Regions from separate parts of the Mycobacterium sp. IDUB_5 genome, predicted to be linked through region 1. Evidence: predicted binding sites of a transcription regulator. Region 1 holds the regulator's gene; the other holds the start of a gene.
The links. The regulator HspR, encoded in region 1, represses chaperone genes until heat shock. The targets are predictions, from matches to a motif close to ANNTGAGTNNNNNNNACTCANNT.
Positions count from the first base shown of each region.

Region 1 (7,514 bases):
CTGCCGCGCCGGTCTGCTTGGGCCAGATGTAGTCATTGCCGATGACGATCCAGCGGTCGACGCCGTATTCCGCGGTCATCCAGTCCATGGCGGGCAGGAGCTGGCGCGACGGCGTCTCCCCGGTGAGGAACAGCCCCGGTGTGCGCTCGCCGCCTTCGTAGAGCGGCCCGTACACGTACGGGATGCGACCCGCGGTCACCTTGGCCAACGCCTGCCGGACCGGGGAGATGTGCCAGCCGGTGACGGCGTCGACCATCCCGTGCGCCACCAGACGGCCGACCTCTGCGGCCACGACCTCGGGTGCGCGGCTGCCGTCGACCGGGGTCAGCCGGACCTGACGGCCGAGGAGGCCCTCGGTGTTGTTGAGGTCGGAGATGGCCAGCTCGGCGCATGCCTCGCAGGACGGTCCGTAGATACCCGCAGACCCACTACGCGGGACCACCAGGGCGATGTCGATGGTGTCCCGGCGCACGCCGAGAGATGAGAGATCCATCGCAGCGCCTCCTCCGTGCGCCCATCGTCGCGGCACCGCATTACCGTGGTGTTGCCGCCCTGTTCTGGTCTCGAAAATCAGCGCGTGTCGAGCGGCAGTTCGGTCACCCGGGCCAGCGTGCGGATCAGGTGCACGGCGGTGTCGTCGCCGAACTCCTCGACCAGCATGGCCTTGACGGCGGCCTCCTGGCGCGCCAGCCGGCGGACCTTGGTCTTGCCCCGCACCGACAGGTGGATGAGCACCCGACGTCGGTCGGTCGCGTCGACCCTGCGAAGCACGAATCCCCCGTCGACCAGCTTGTCCACGATCCGGGTCAGTGACGGTGCGGGAATGCCCATGGCCGTTGCGATCTCGGTCATCGTGAAGCCGTCCCCGCTGCGCAGGGCACCCAGGACACGCCAGCCCTCGAGGCTGGCGATGTCACCGTCGAGCAATCCCTGCGACAGCGCGTCGCTCCACCAGCGTCCGAGCCGGAAGAACACCTCGGAGACGCTCTCGGTGGCGATGGACGTCGGCACAGCGCTCCTCATGTCGGTTGCTTCCATAAAACAAAATTTGTGATTCGTAGCATAACCGGGCTAGCCCGGCGCAGCCACCGTCCGTGGCGCGGCCACACGCTCGATCAGCGCAGCGCCCCACTCCGAGGCGAGTCCGAAGCAGGCGCCGACAGCAGCGGTGACGGCGGCCACCAGTGCTGGATGCCCCAATCCCGTTGTGGTGATCCCGTTTCCGGTGGCCGCGATCGTCCCGACGGTCATGGCGAACCCGAACACGATCGCCGGCGTCGCGGAGATCCACGGCAATCGCGAGACCTGGACCATCGTCAGGCTGCCGATACCGACAGCGATCGACAGCAGGAGCGCGCTACCGCTGGCCTGAACAGCCAGTAGCGTGGCGGTCGCGATCGCGATTCCGGTCCAGTTGCACGCCATCGACTTCAGCAGACCCGAGACCCCGGATCCGACGAAGAAGAACGACGCCCACGCCAGGAACAGCACCCACACCGGCAACGGCCACACCGTCGCAGTCATCAGGGTGGACATCATGCCCAGCACGCCGACGCTGATCGACAGTGCGGTGATCTTCGACATCGCGCGCCTCTCAGTGCTCGTGGGGGTGGTCATGATCGTGGTCATGATCGTCGTGCGCCAACCGGAGTGACTCGATCCGCACACGTTCCTCGAGGCCGGCCTCGGCGATGAACTGCTTCTCGACAGCGAGCCGGCAGAACGCTTCTCCGAACTGGCGGTAGTACACCGACGGGTCGCAGACGTCGTCGATCCCCGACTCGCCGATCACCTCGATCAGATGCTTCTTGAACTCGTCCCACGTGAACACGCCTGCCTGGCACATCTGCACGACGAGGCCGAAAAGCCGCCCCTGCCATGGCGCGTCGAAGACCAGCTCGCCGTTGGAGCGCGGTAGTGCCGCTGCCGTACCGGGTGCGTCGAACTCGACGATGGTGGGTGCCGACATGTCAGGCCGCCTTCGGCGCAGACAGCAGCGCGGTGCCGACCATGGAGTCCCGGGTGACCAGCGCGACGAGTTCGTCCTCGCTGAGGTCCTCGGTGCCCGCGGGGCGCTGCGGGATCACGAGGTAGCGGATCTCGGCGCTGCTGTCCCAGATGTCGATGTGGACGTCGTCGGGCAGCGTCACCCCGAACTCGGCCAACACACTGCGCGGTTCCTTGACCACGCGCGCCCGGTACTGGGGGTACTTGAACCAGGCCGGCGGAATACCCAGCAGCGTCCACGGGTAGCAGGAGCACAGCGTGCACACCACGACGTTGTGCCGCTCGGCGGTGTTCTCGACCGCCACCATGTGCTCGGTCTGCAGGCCGGTGAAACCCATGTCGGCGATCGCCGCGGTGGCGTCTGCGAGTAACCATTCGCGGTACGTCGGGTCGGTCCAGGCCCGGACCACGACCTTGGCACCGTTGACCGGGCCCATGTCGTTCTCGAATGACGCGACCACCGCGTCGACGGCCTCGTGCTCGGCGAGACCCTTTTCCACCATCAGCGACTCGAGTGCATTCACGCGTGCCTCGACATCGCTCAACGACAGCCAGTCCATCTGCTTCTCCTTGGTTTCCTTGGTCACTGGGGCTACTGGGTCACTTGCCGATGGGTTCGAGGTAGCTCTCGAACAGGTCGGCGTAGAGGTCGAATTCCTCGGCCGCGTCGTCTCCCCACAGCTCGGTCGAGCTGAACTTGACCATGTAGAGCTGGTGCGGGACGTCCTTGTACTCATGGGCGCTGGCCGCGGGATCGTGAAATGCCCCGTACTGCTTGGCGATCACACCGCGGGCACGACGCAGATAACCGGGCAGCCGGTTGTGCGTCGTGGCGCTGATGTTGCGCACCACGACCTCATCACCCACCGCGAACGCGGGCGGGTTGTCGGCGGGCAGGTCGTGCGGGGTGCCGGCCCACAGCACGTCGATCATGGTCTTCGCGAACGGTGAGAGCGTGTCGGGCTTCGTCGGATGCGGGGTCATCTCGGGCTTCCCGAGCTCGGCCATCCGCGCATCGACCTCCTCGTGCGAGATGTATCCCTTGTCGTTGAGCAGCTTCTCGACCGAGAACAACCAGTGGGCGTAGTACGTGGAGTCCAGATAGTCGCTCCACTTCATCAACTCGATGCCATGCCGCTGCTCGTCGAGGTTGAAGGCGCCCTTCGCGATCGCCATGGCCGTGACCGCGTGCATGCGGCCCTCGAAGGGATAGCGCCAGTCGGGAATTCCGGGCTCGAGGAATTCCTCGGCGATGGCTCCCACGCCATCGCGCCCACCGAGATCATGCGGACCATGCATCTGGCCGGCCTCCTTATTTCAAGTGGTCAATACTTTCACCAGAAACTATGTGCACGGAGGGGGCGGTTCCGCAATCGCTCGAGGCAGCCGTTACAGCGCCTTAACCTGGGGACGGGTTCTTGTTAAATCTGCGTATCGCTGGCGTCGGGAAGCCGCATTCGAGTTGACGTGACCAGGCCTGCTTTCCACACTTGCCATCGTCAGAAATATTTCCAATCCGCAACTTTTGCGGAGATTAAGGGGCCGCTCATGACCACACCGACCGCCGCGACAGCACGCGCGGGAGCCATCGACACCTCCCGCCTGGAAGGGGCGCTGTGGCTCACCGCGACCACCGTCCTGGCCCTGATCGCCTACTACTTCCTCGGCTACGACCAGGGTGCGGTGTCGGTGTTCGGGTCCGACACCCACGTGCACGAGTTCCTGCACGACGCCCGCCACCTGCTCGGTTTCCCCTGCCACTAGGAAGGTCGCGACCATGGAGAAACGCATCATCGGGCTGGGGATCGCCGGCGGATTCGCGGCCGGCATCGTCACCTTCGCGTTCGCGCGCTGGCAGCTCGCGCCGCTGATCGCCGAAGCCATCGACTACGAGGAGCAGCGCTCGCACGCCGAGGAAGCACTGAGTGGCGGGCACGGCCACGAGCACGAGGTGTTCAGCCGGGCCGTGCAGGAGAACGTCGGATCGGCGGTGGGCACGGTGGCCTTCGGTGTCATCATAGGGGCCCTGTTCGCCGTGGCGCTGGCCATGGTGATCGTCGCCGTCATGCGCCACCGTCCGCACGCGAATCTGTCCGGTGTCGCCATCGCAAGCGCCGCAGCCGGTTTCGTCTGCGTGGCCGTGGTTCCGTTCCTGGCCTACCCCGCCAATCCTCCGGGCGTCGGGCTGTCGGAGACCGCGGGTGACCGCACCGTGGCCTATCTGATCGTGGTTGCCGCCTCACTCGCGGCAGCTGTCGTTGCGCTGATCGTCGGACTGCGTCTCGCGTCACGGATCGGCGGTGCCGCTGCCGCGGCGGCCGCGGTCACCGGTTACCTCGCGGTGATGACCGTCGTCGTCATCGCGCTGCCCGCGTTCCGGGAGGTCCCCGTCGGGTTCCCGGCTGACGTGCTCGCCGACTTCCGGCTGTCGTCACTGGTCGGTCAGGCCTTGATGTGGGCGACGCTCGGCGCGGTGACGTCCGTGCTGCTGCCCCGGGTTCTCGCCCCTTCCATGGCAGGAGCTGCCCGTGCAGGTCGTTGAATTCACCCCCAGCCGGGACCAGTACGTCTGGACATTCGGTGGCGCGGAACCGGTGACGGAGGTGGAACCCGGTACGGCACTACGCTTGTGGACCGAAGATGCCTTCGCCGGCCGGGTCACGTCCCGTGACGACCGACCCAGCCAGGTGCTCAATCCGAAGGAACTGAACCCCCAGACGGGACCCTTTTACGTCCGGGGCGCCCAGCCCGGGGACACTCTGGCTCTGCATGTGGTGTCGCTGACCCCGGCGCGGGATTGGGCTGCATCGACGACGATTCCGCTGTTCGGCGCCCTCACCGGGACCGACCGCACCGCCGGTCTTCAGCCGCCGCTGCCGGAGCTGACGTGGATCTACACCGTCGACCGGGCCACCGACACGGCGCTGTTCACCGCGCACCAGTCGGATTTCGAGCTGCGGCTGCCGCTGGCACCGATGCTCGGCACCGTCGGGGTGGCACCCGCCCTGCGGGAGGTCCGAACGACGCTGGTGCCGGACTACTTCGGCGGCAACATGGACACCCCCGAACTCCGGGCCGGCACCACGGTGTATCTCGGGGTCAACGTCGACGGCGCCCTGTTCTCGGTCGGGGACGGCCACTACCGGCAGGGCGAGGGCGAAACCTGCGGCACCGCATTGGAAGGGGCGATGGACGTGACGCTCATCGTCGACCTGATCAAGGGCAACGCGCCCGCATGGCCCCGGCTCGAACACGACGACGCCTTGCTGACCGTGGGGTCGGCGCGTCCACTCGAAGATGCGTGGCGCTGCAGCCAGGTGGAGATGGTGCGCTGGTTGGTGGAGCTCTACGGGCTGGGCGAGTTGGACGCCTATCAACTGTGTAGCCAGTTGTGCCGCTCGCCGCTGGCCAACGTCGTCGACGTGAACTACAGCGCCGTCACCAAGATCGCGAAAGACCTTCTGCCCGAGGCACACCCGTATGCGGGGATGCATTCCTCGTTGCGGTCGCGAGGGGCGCTGCTCTCCTGAGGCTCAGCGCTGGTTGCGCGGCTGCCAGACAACCAGCGCTGTGCTCTTGGGCCGAGGTTGGGCACGCAGGTGCTCGACCTCGGCGGTGAGTTCACGCACCCGCGCCTGCAGCGCCTCGACCTGATTGGTCAGCTCGATGATGCGCTTGATACCGGCCAGGTTGACACCCTCGTCCTGCGACAGCCGTTGAACCTCACGCAGAAGGTCGACGTCGCGCTGCGAATAGCGCCGTCCCCCACCGGATGTCCGCTCCGGGCTGACCAGGCCGAGCCGGTCGTAGGTGCGCAGCGTCTGCGCATGCATACCGGCCAGCTCGGCCGCGACCGAGATCAGGAACGTCCTGGCCTGGTCATTGTGGTCTTTGCGCCCGGGACTCACTGGACACCGGCCCATCCCGCCCGCGGATCGAAGCCGCTGGCGCGCTCGGCTTGTGCGTAGGCCTCCAACGCTTCGGCGGCCTCACCTTCGAGATTCGACGGCACGGCCACCTTGACGGTGACCAGCAGGTCGCCGTTGCCACCGGAGCGTTTGGGCACGCCGCGACCGCGCACCCGCAGGATGCGTCCGTCCGACGTCCCCTTGGGCACCCGGACCCCGACCTTGCCTTCCAGCGTCGGCACGGACAGCGTTGTGCCCAAAGCCAACTCGTGGAAGCTGACGGGCACGGTGACCGTCAGGTCGTCGCCGTTGCGGCCGAACACCTTGTCGGGGCGCACATGCACGGTGACGTAGAGGTCACCTGACGGGGCACCGCGTAACCCGGCCTCACCTTGCCCGGCAAGCCGGATGCGTTGTCCGTCTTCGACTCCCGGCGGGATCCGCACGTTGATGGTGCGCGTGCGGGTGGTCACGCCGGTGCCTTTGCACTCGTCGCAGGGGTGCTCGATGATCGACCCGCTGCCACGGCATTCCGTGCACGGCTCGGAGAAGCCGAAGGCGCCCTGATTACGGCTGACCACGCCGGCGCCGTTGCAGTTCGGGCAGACCTTCGGGCTGGTGCCGGGGCGGGCACCGCTGCCGTGGCAGTTCGTGCACGGGGCAGGGCTGGTGAGCCGCAACGGCATCGCCACACCCTTGGTGGCCTCGAGAAAACTCAGCTCGGTCTCGGTCTCGAGGTCGTTGCCCCGCCGGGGACGGCTCGGACGCGGCTGCTGCGCGCCGCGACCGAACAACCCACCGAACAGGTCACCGATGTTCGCACCGCCGGTCTGACCGGCCGCATCGAACAGGTCGTTGAGGTTGAACTCCTGACCGTCGCCTGCACCGAACCCGCCGAATCCGCCACCGCCGCCGCTGTAGCGGCCCCGGCCGAATCCGCCACCCGCGAAGAGCCGACGGGTCTCGTCGTACTCCTTACGTTTGGCGGGGTCGGTCAGCACTTCCTTGGCCTCCGAGGCGGCCTTGTACCGCTCCTCGGCCGCGGCATTGCCGGGGTTTCGGTCGGGGTGGTTCTCGGCGAGAATCTTTCGGGCAGCCCGCTTGATCTCGTCCTGGCCGGCGTCGGAGGCGACGCCGAGCTCCTTGTAGAAGTCCTTTTCAACCCATTCACGCTGGGCCATACCGCGTCACCTCCTCACCCTTTCGCATACCTGTGTGTTGCGGTTTCAATTCCTATGATTCTGATGGGTTTTGCGGCTCTTGGTCGGCATTCGCCGATCCTGCCGCGTCGGGCACGGTGTCGACGACGCCCACCATCGCGTGGCGAACGACGTGATCGCCGACGGTGTAGCCGCGCCGCATGACCGTCCCGACCACCGGATGGGTGCCGTCGCCTTCGTGCTGCACCGCTTCGTGCAGCGACGGATCGAAGGCGTCGCCCTCCTCGCCGAACGGCTTGAGACCCAACCCTTCGAGGGTCGAAACCAGCTTGTCCGCAACGGCTTTGAGCGGCCCGGAGTCCAGGTCGCCGTGTGCGCGGGCCCGCTCGAGATCGTCGAGCACGGGCAGCAGCTGGGTCACCACGTGAGCCTTGGCCCG
Region 1 covers NZ_JBVAXX010000001.1:551,413-558,926, reverse strand. The annotation lists gene ACZY1G_RS02710 (substrate-binding domain-containing protein) at 1-493, opposite strand, end outside; gene ACZY1G_RS02705 (MarR family winged helix-turn-helix transcriptional regulator) at 571-1,023, opposite strand; gene ACZY1G_RS02700 (DUF1097 domain-containing protein) at 1,072-1,617, opposite strand; gene ACZY1G_RS02695 (nitrile hydratase accessory protein) at 1,595-1,969, opposite strand; gene nthA (nitrile hydratase subunit alpha) at 1,971-2,567, opposite strand; gene nthB (nitrile hydratase subunit beta) at 2,608-3,306, opposite strand; gene ACZY1G_RS02680 (CbtB domain-containing protein) at 3,556-3,771, shown strand; gene ACZY1G_RS02675 (CbtA family protein) at 3,785-4,549, shown strand; gene ACZY1G_RS02670 (acetamidase/formamidase family protein) at 4,536-5,537, shown strand; gene ACZY1G_RS02665 (heat shock protein transcriptional repressor HspR) at 5,541-5,930, opposite strand; gene dnaJ (molecular chaperone DnaJ) at 5,912-7,096, opposite strand; gene grpE (nucleotide exchange factor GrpE) at 7,149-7,514, opposite strand, start outside.

Region 2 (7,514 bases), on a different contig from region 1:
TGTGCCCGTGCCCCTGTCGGCGGAACACCGGCAACGCGGCGGCGATGCCGTACAGAACGGCGCGAACGTTGACGTCGATCATCGCGTCCCAGCCGGCGACATCCCCGGCGGCCAACTCTCCGATCGTCGCGATGCCGGCGTTGTTCACCAGGACGTCGAGCCTTCCGAACCGGTCGACCGCGGTGTCGACGACGCGTTGCACGTCGTCGGCCACAGTGACGTCGGCAGGAACGGCGACCGCGGCGTGCGGCAACTCGCGCACCAGCGCCTCCAGCCGGTCCGTGCGGCGGGCAGCCAGAACCACCTGCGCACCCCGGGCGGACAGCAGGCGCGCCGTCGCCTCGCCGATGCCGCTGCTTGCGCCCGTGATGGCGACGACCTGGCCGGTGATCGGGTCAGTGGTCACGGGCGTAACACCACCTTGCCGCGGCTGTGGCGGGCGGCCAGTTCTGTGTAGGCGGCGCGCACCTCGTCGAGGGGGTAGACCGCAGCGATGGGCAGGTCCACTTCGCCGCGGGCGATGAGGCCGGCCAGCTCGGCCAGGTCTTCGATGCCCGACTCGGCGCTGCCGACGGACTGGACGCCGAACCGTTCGACCGCCGCGAAGTCGATGATCGTGTCCACGCGCGTGGGTGCCACCCCGAGTTCGGTGACGGCCAGCTCGACGTACCCGCCGCCGAAGAGATCGAGGAACGCGTCGACCCGGCCGTCCGGCGCGGCGGCCCGCAACCGCTGCGCGAGGCCGTCACCGTAGTTGACCGGGATGACGCCGTGGTTGCGGAGCCAGTCGTCGTTGGCCGGGCTCGCGATGCCCAGGACGGTCGCACCGGTGCGCACGGCGAGCTGAACGGCCAGGGTGCCCACACCCCCCGCAGCCGCCGACACCGCAACGGTGTCCCCTGCGGTGAGCCCGAGCGACCGCACCGCCGCGCACGCCGTCGTCCCCGCGACGTTCAGCGATCCCGCCTGCTCCCACGACAGTCCCGCAGGTTTTTGGGTGACCTGGTCCGCCGGAACTACGACGTAGTCTGCCTGACTGGACCGCTCGTGTGAGAAGCCGAGGACTTCGTCGCCCGCGGACACACCGGTCACATCCGGCGCCACCTCGACGACGACACCGGCCACGTCGCTGCCCTGACCGGAGGGGAACGTGGCGGGCCACCGATCGTGCAGAAAACCTTCTCGGATCAGGGCCTCACCGGGGTTGATGCCCGCGGCGCGCACCTCGATCAGCACCCGCCCGGGGCCGGGCACAGGTCGCGGAACGTCACGGACCTCGAGGACATCGATGCCGCCGTAGTGGTCGAATTGGACTGCTCTGCTCATGGGAGCTACGACCCGCGTCGGCCCAGGACTATTCCGCGCTCGAACCGGTTATCAGTCAACTCGTGGATTTCGCGCAGCGCACCGTCGATCTCGCCCGCCAGAACGTGCTCGAGGGAGGTCGGCCCTTCGCCACCGTCATCGCCCGTGACGGGCAGGTGCTGGCCGAAAGTCCGAACCTGGTGGCGCAGACCAACGATCCGACCGCCCACGCCGAGATTCTGGCGATCCGCGCCGCCTGCACAGCCGTCGGGTCGGAGCACCTCACCGGCGCCACCATTTACGTGCTTGCCCACCCGTGCCCGATGTGTCTCGGCTCGCTGTACTACTGCTCCCCCGACGCCGTCGTCTTCCTCACCCAGCGCGACGAGTACGCGCCCTACTACCAGGACAACCGCAAGTATTTCGAACTGGCCACGTTCTACGACGAGTTCGAGAAGTCCTGGCAGGACCGTCGCCTGCCGATGGAGCACCGGCCCCACCCCGACGCCCTCGGCGTCTACCGGCTCTGGCAGGAGCGCCGACCGGAGGCCTGATCCGCTCCGGATTCAGCTCTGCGCGATGTGGGGCGTCGCGTTGATGATCGGGACCCGGCGCGGGAACAAAGTCCGGTAACCCAGGGTTGAGCGCATCAGATTCAACTTTGGAGGATTGATGGCTGAAATTCTGCAAGTTCCGGTCTTGTTCGTCAGCGAGCCGATCGTGCTGCCGGGAATGGTGGTGCCGATCGAACTCGATGACGCCGCCCGGGCCGCCGTCGACGCGGCCCAGGCTAGCAAGACCGGCAAGCTGCTGATTGCGCCCCGGCTGGACGACCGCTACCCCACCTACGGGGTGCTCGCGTCGATCGTGCAGGTGGGCCGGGTTCCCGGTGGCGGCGCAGCGGCGGTGGTGCGCGGTGAGAAGCGCGCTCACATCGGCACCGGCGCCACCGGCCCCGGCACGGCGCTGTGGGTCACCGTCGACGAGGTCGCCGACCCGGAGATCACCGACGAGACGCGCGCGCTGGCCGCCGACTACAAGACGCTGCTGCTGGCGATGCTGCAGCGCCGTGAGGCGTGGCAGATCGTCGACGTGGTCAACAAGATCACCGACCCGTCGGCGCTGGCCGACACAGCGGGCTACGCGTCCTACCTGTCGGATGTGGAGAAGCGCGAACTGCTCGAGACCGAAGACGTGGCCGCCCGGCTGCGGCTGCTGATCGGCTGGACGAGCGATCACCTGGCCGAGACCGAGGTCAACGACAAGATCGCCGAAGACGTGCGCGCTGGAATGGACAAGCAGCAGAAGGAATTCCTGCTGCGTCAGCAGCTCGCCGCGATCCGCAAGGAACTCGGCGAGGGTGAACCCGAAGGGTCCGACGATTATCGGGCTCGTGTTGAGGCGGCCGACCTGCCGGAGACGGTCCGTGAGGCCGCGCTGCGCGAGGTCGGGAAGCTGGAACGCTCCAGCGACCAGAGCCCCGAGGGCGGCTGGATCCGCACGTGGCTCGACACCGTGCTGGACCTGCCGTGGAACGTCACGACCGAGGATTCGGCGGATCTTGTTGCGGCCCGAGCGATCCTGGACGCCGACCACCACGGGCTGGACGACGTCAAGGACCGGATCGTGGAGTACCTGGCCGTGCGGGCCCGTCGCTCACAGCGCGGCATGGCCCTCGTCGGTGGCCGCGGCTCCGGTGCGGTGATGGTGCTGGCCGGGCCTCCCGGCGTCGGCAAGACGTCGCTGGGTGAGTCCGTCGCGCGGGCACTGGGCCGTGAGTTCGTGCGCGTCGCGCTGGGCGGCGTACGCGACGAGGCCGAGATCCGCGGGCACCGGCGCACCTACGTCGGCGCGCTGCCGGGCCGCATCGTGCGTGCCATCGGCGAAGCGGGATCGATGAATCCCGTTGTGCTGCTGGACGAAATCGACAAGGTCGGCTCGGACTACCGCGGCGACCCGTCGGCAGCCCTGCTGGAGGTGCTGGACCCGGCGCAGAACCACACGTTCCGCGACCACTACCTGGACCTGGATCTGGACCTCTCCGATGTGGTGTTCCTGGCGACGGCCAACGTCATCGAGAACATCCCGCAGGCGCTGCTGGACCGCATGGAACTGGTGCAGATCGACGGGTACACCGCCGACGACAAGGTGGCCATCGCACGGAACTACCTGTTGCCGCGTCAGGCCGAGCGCGCCGCGTTGACCGCCGAGGAAGTGACGGTGACCGACGAGGCGCTGCGCAAGATCGCCGCGGACTACACCCGGGAGCCGGGAGTCCGCCAGTTCGAGCGATTGCTGGCCAAGGCGATGCGCAAGGCAACCACCAAGCTGGCTGCCGACCCGTCGCCGATCACGATCGACGAACCGGATCTCGTTGCCTACCTGGGGCGTCCACGCTTCACGCCGGAATCGGCGGAGCGCACCGCGGTGCCGGGTGTCGCGACCGGACTGGCTGTCACCGGCCTCGGCGGCGACGTCCTCTACATCGAGGCCGGCTCGACCGACGGCGAAGCGGGATTGGCGCTGACCGGTCAGCTGGGCGACGTGATGAAGGAATCGGCGCAGATCGCGCTGTCCTACGTCCGCGCGCACGCCGCCGAGTTGGGCGTCGACCCGAAGGCGCTGGACCGCCGCATCCACGTGCACGTGCCTGCGGGTGCGGTGCCCAAGGACGGGCCGTCAGCCGGTGTGACGATGGTGACGGCGCTGGTGTCGATGGCGACCGGACGCAACGTGCGCTCCGATGTCGGCATGACCGGTGAGGTGACGCTGAACGGGCGGGTGCTGCCCATCGGCGGGGTCAAGCAGAAGCTGCTGGCCGCGCAACGGGCGGGGCTCTCGACGGTGTTCATCCCGCAGCGCAACGAGCCCGATCTGGACGACGTGCCTGCCGAGGTGCTCGAGGCGCTGAAGGTCCGGCCGATGACGGATGTGGCCGACATCGTCGCGCTGGCTCTGGAGCCTGCGGCCGAGGCGGTCACGGCGGCGGCCTGACAACCGATAGGCGCGAGCAGACGCGAACTCGCACGGAATCACGCGATCCCGTGCGAGTTTGTGTCTGTTCGGCGGAAGGAGTCCTCATGCCCGTACGTGGTCACCCGCTGCGCAAGCTGGGTTTCCTCACCATCGGACGGTTCGACGTCGACGACCCGGGGCCGGGCATCGAGGAGACCCTCACGGTGATCGACCGAGCCGAGGCGCTCGGCTTCGACAGCGTCTGGCTTCGCGACAGGCATCTGCAGCCCGGCATCTCCTCGCCCGTGGCGATCATGGCGGCCGCCTCGCAGCGCACCAGCCGCATCGAACTCGGCACAGCGGTCATCCCGCTCGGCTTGGAGAACCCGTTCCGGCTCGCCGAGGATCTCGCCACCGTCGACATACTCTCCGGCGGCCGCATCAATCCCGGGGTGTCGGTCGGCACCCCCATGATGTACGACCACTACAAGGCTGCCCTCTATCCGGAATCGTTTGACCTGCAGGACTTTTCGAAAGATCGCGTGCTACGCCTGCTACGCTGCCTGCGCGGCGAGCCGGTCAGTGACTTCGCCGGGACGGTGGGCATCGAACAGTTCACCGACCACATCCAGCCTCACTCGCCCGGCCTGGCCGACCGGGTGTGGTACGGCGGCGGTCTGGCCTCGGCGACGTGGGCCGGGGCGCAGGGGATCAACTATCTGACGAGCTCGGTGGTCAGCATCGAGGGCTCGACGTCGCGGGACTTCGCGACCATCCAGGCCGAGCAGATCGACGCGTTCCGGTCCGCGCACCCCCGGCCCGAGCAGGCGCGAGTGTCCCAGGGCCTCGTCGTCATCCCCACGGACTCGGCCACCGAGGATCAGATCCGCCGCTACCGCGAGTACGCGGCCGGCCGCTTCGAACGAACCACGGCACCGCAGGGAGTGCGCGGCATGCTGTTCTCCCCCGACTACGTCGGAACCTCCGACGAACTGGCCGACCAGCTGTTCGACCACGCCGGCTTCCAGCGCGCCGACGAGGTGGCGTTCGCGCTGCCGTTCAGCTTCGAGGCCGCCGATTATGCGCAGATCATCACCGACATGGCCGAGAGGCTGGGCCCTGCTCTGGGGTGGACCCCGGCCGGCCCTTGAGCTGCGCGCGCTCGCCGGGAGAATGGACCCGTGGCCTACGACACTGATCTCGCCGAGCGGGTCCGGGAACTGATCAGCGCCGAGCGCGGCCTCGACGAGAAGCCGATGTTCGGCGGATTGGCGTTCCTGCTCAACGGCAACATGGCGGTCTGTGTGAGCGGCAAGGGCGGCCTGATGGTGCGGGTACCGCCGGACGAGACCGACGAGCTGCTCGCCGACGACCACGTCGAGCCGATGGTCATGGCCGGCCGCCCCACCCGCGGCTGGGTGCGAGTGAGTGCCGACGGGGTGACGGGCGACGCCGCGCTGCGCGGCTGGGTTCGCCGGGGCATCGACTACGCGACCAGCCTGCCCCCCAAAGAGAAGGTTCGCGCGCCGCGGCGCGGGTAGCCGACTGACATGAGCACAGACGACACCGTGCGCCGCCTCCTGACCGAGGCCGGTGACACCTATGCCGAGCAGGCCGGAATCACGTTGGCCGACAAGCCCATGCCGCTCTTCGAGTTGCTGGTGCTGTGCATGCTGGCCAGCAAGCCGATCGACGCGAACATCGCGATGCGTGCCGCCCGCGAGCTCTTCGGTGAGGAGCTGCGCACCCCCGATGCGGTGTTGGCCGGCGAGCGCCGGACCGTCATCGACGCCTTCGGTCGCGCCGGATACGCCCGCTACGACGAGAGCTCGGCCACCCGTCTCACTCAGATCGCGACTGCGGTCAAGGAGGACTACCACGGCGATCTGCGCGGTCTGGCCGAACGCGCCGCCGGCGATGTCCGCACCGCCAAGGAGCTGCTCGAAGAGTTCACCGGCATCGGCGACACCGGCGCCGACATCTTCCTGCGGGAGATCCAGGACGTGTGGACCTGGGTCCGGCCCTACTTCGATCCGCGCGCTCTCGGCGCGGCGAAGGAGCTCGGCCTGCCCGACGATCCCGCCGACTTGGCGCGTCTGGCCGTCGGCGCGTGTGCACCGTTGGCGGCGGCGCTGGTGCGGGTGTCGCTGGATCGGGCCGCGCGCGACGCGGTGCTGGGCTGACCCCCGCGGGAGAACCGGGGTGGCATGCTGGGGCACCGACATGACTGTGATCACCCGACTCTGCGTTGCGGCAGCGCTCGCGCTGTCGGTCGCCGCCTGCACCGGGCCGACCGTCATCACCACCGACGACACCGTCGCCGCGCCGGCCGCCGCACCACCTCCGGCTCCCGAGACCACCCGGCCGAGCAACGCCCACCTCGCCAACGCCTTCGCCTACGCCGCCCCGCTCGACGGCGCGACCGTCTACGCCTTCACGACTCCGAGCGGACGCTGGCAGTGCCAGATCACCCCGCGAATGCAGGCCTCGTGCGGAAAAGCGGGCAGCGCCGCCAGCGCGATCGGCATCACCGGGGCTCCCGACGAAGTGCCCGGATCCGACGGCGACACCACCGCACCCACCGCGATCCTCGTGGACCGCAGCGGCGACCCGCAGTTCGCCGCGCTGCCCGCACCCGCCGTTGCCGACGCGCCGGAGTTGCCGTTCAACCGCATCCTGGCCGTCGCCGGGTTCCGCTGCAACGTGCAGGAAGCCTTCGGGGTGTCCTGCCTGTCGGAGCTCTCGGGCAAAGGCTTCACATTCTCCGCCGACGGATTCACCACCGCCTACACCGACGTGCCCGCCACCGCGCCCTGACTAAGGTGAGCCCCATGTCGGGCCCAACACCAGCTCCAGTCACCGTGACCGTCACCGGAGCCGCAGGCCAGATCGGCTACGCCGCGCTGTTCCGCATCGCGGCCGGGGCGATGCTCGGCCACGACACCCCCGTCGTGCTGCGTCTGCTCGAGCTGCCCGACGCCGTGCGCGCCGCCGAGGGTGTGGTCATGGAACTCGACGACGGCGCCTTCCCCCTGCTCGCGGGCACCGAGATTTACGACGACCCGGTGCGCGCCTTCGACGGCGTCAACGTCGCGCTGCTGATCGGCGCCAAACCCCGCACCAAGGGCATGGAGCGCGCCGATCTGCTGGGCGCTAACGCAGCGATCTTCGCCACCGCGGGCCAGGCCCTGGGCGCCGGCGCCGCTTCCGATGTCCGCGTGCTGGTGGTCGGCAATCCCGCCAACACCAACGCG
Region 2 covers NZ_JBVAXX010000005.1:264,204-271,717, reverse strand. The annotation lists gene ACZY1G_RS18015 (SDR family oxidoreductase) at 1-406, opposite strand, end outside; gene ACZY1G_RS18010 (NADP-dependent oxidoreductase) at 403-1,326, opposite strand; gene ACZY1G_RS18005 (nucleoside deaminase) at 1,389-1,859, shown strand; gene lon (endopeptidase La) at 1,978-4,299, shown strand; gene ACZY1G_RS17995 (LLM class flavin-dependent oxidoreductase) at 4,386-5,411, shown strand; gene ACZY1G_RS17990 (TfoX/Sxy family protein) at 5,442-5,801, shown strand; gene ACZY1G_RS17985 (endonuclease) at 5,811-6,443, shown strand; gene ACZY1G_RS17980 (hypothetical protein) at 6,484-7,077, shown strand; gene ACZY1G_RS17975 (malate dehydrogenase) at 7,092-7,514, shown strand, end outside.
Region 2: lon (endopeptidase La) is a predicted target of HspR. The motif match lies at 1,944-1,966, and genes of this name have one in related genera.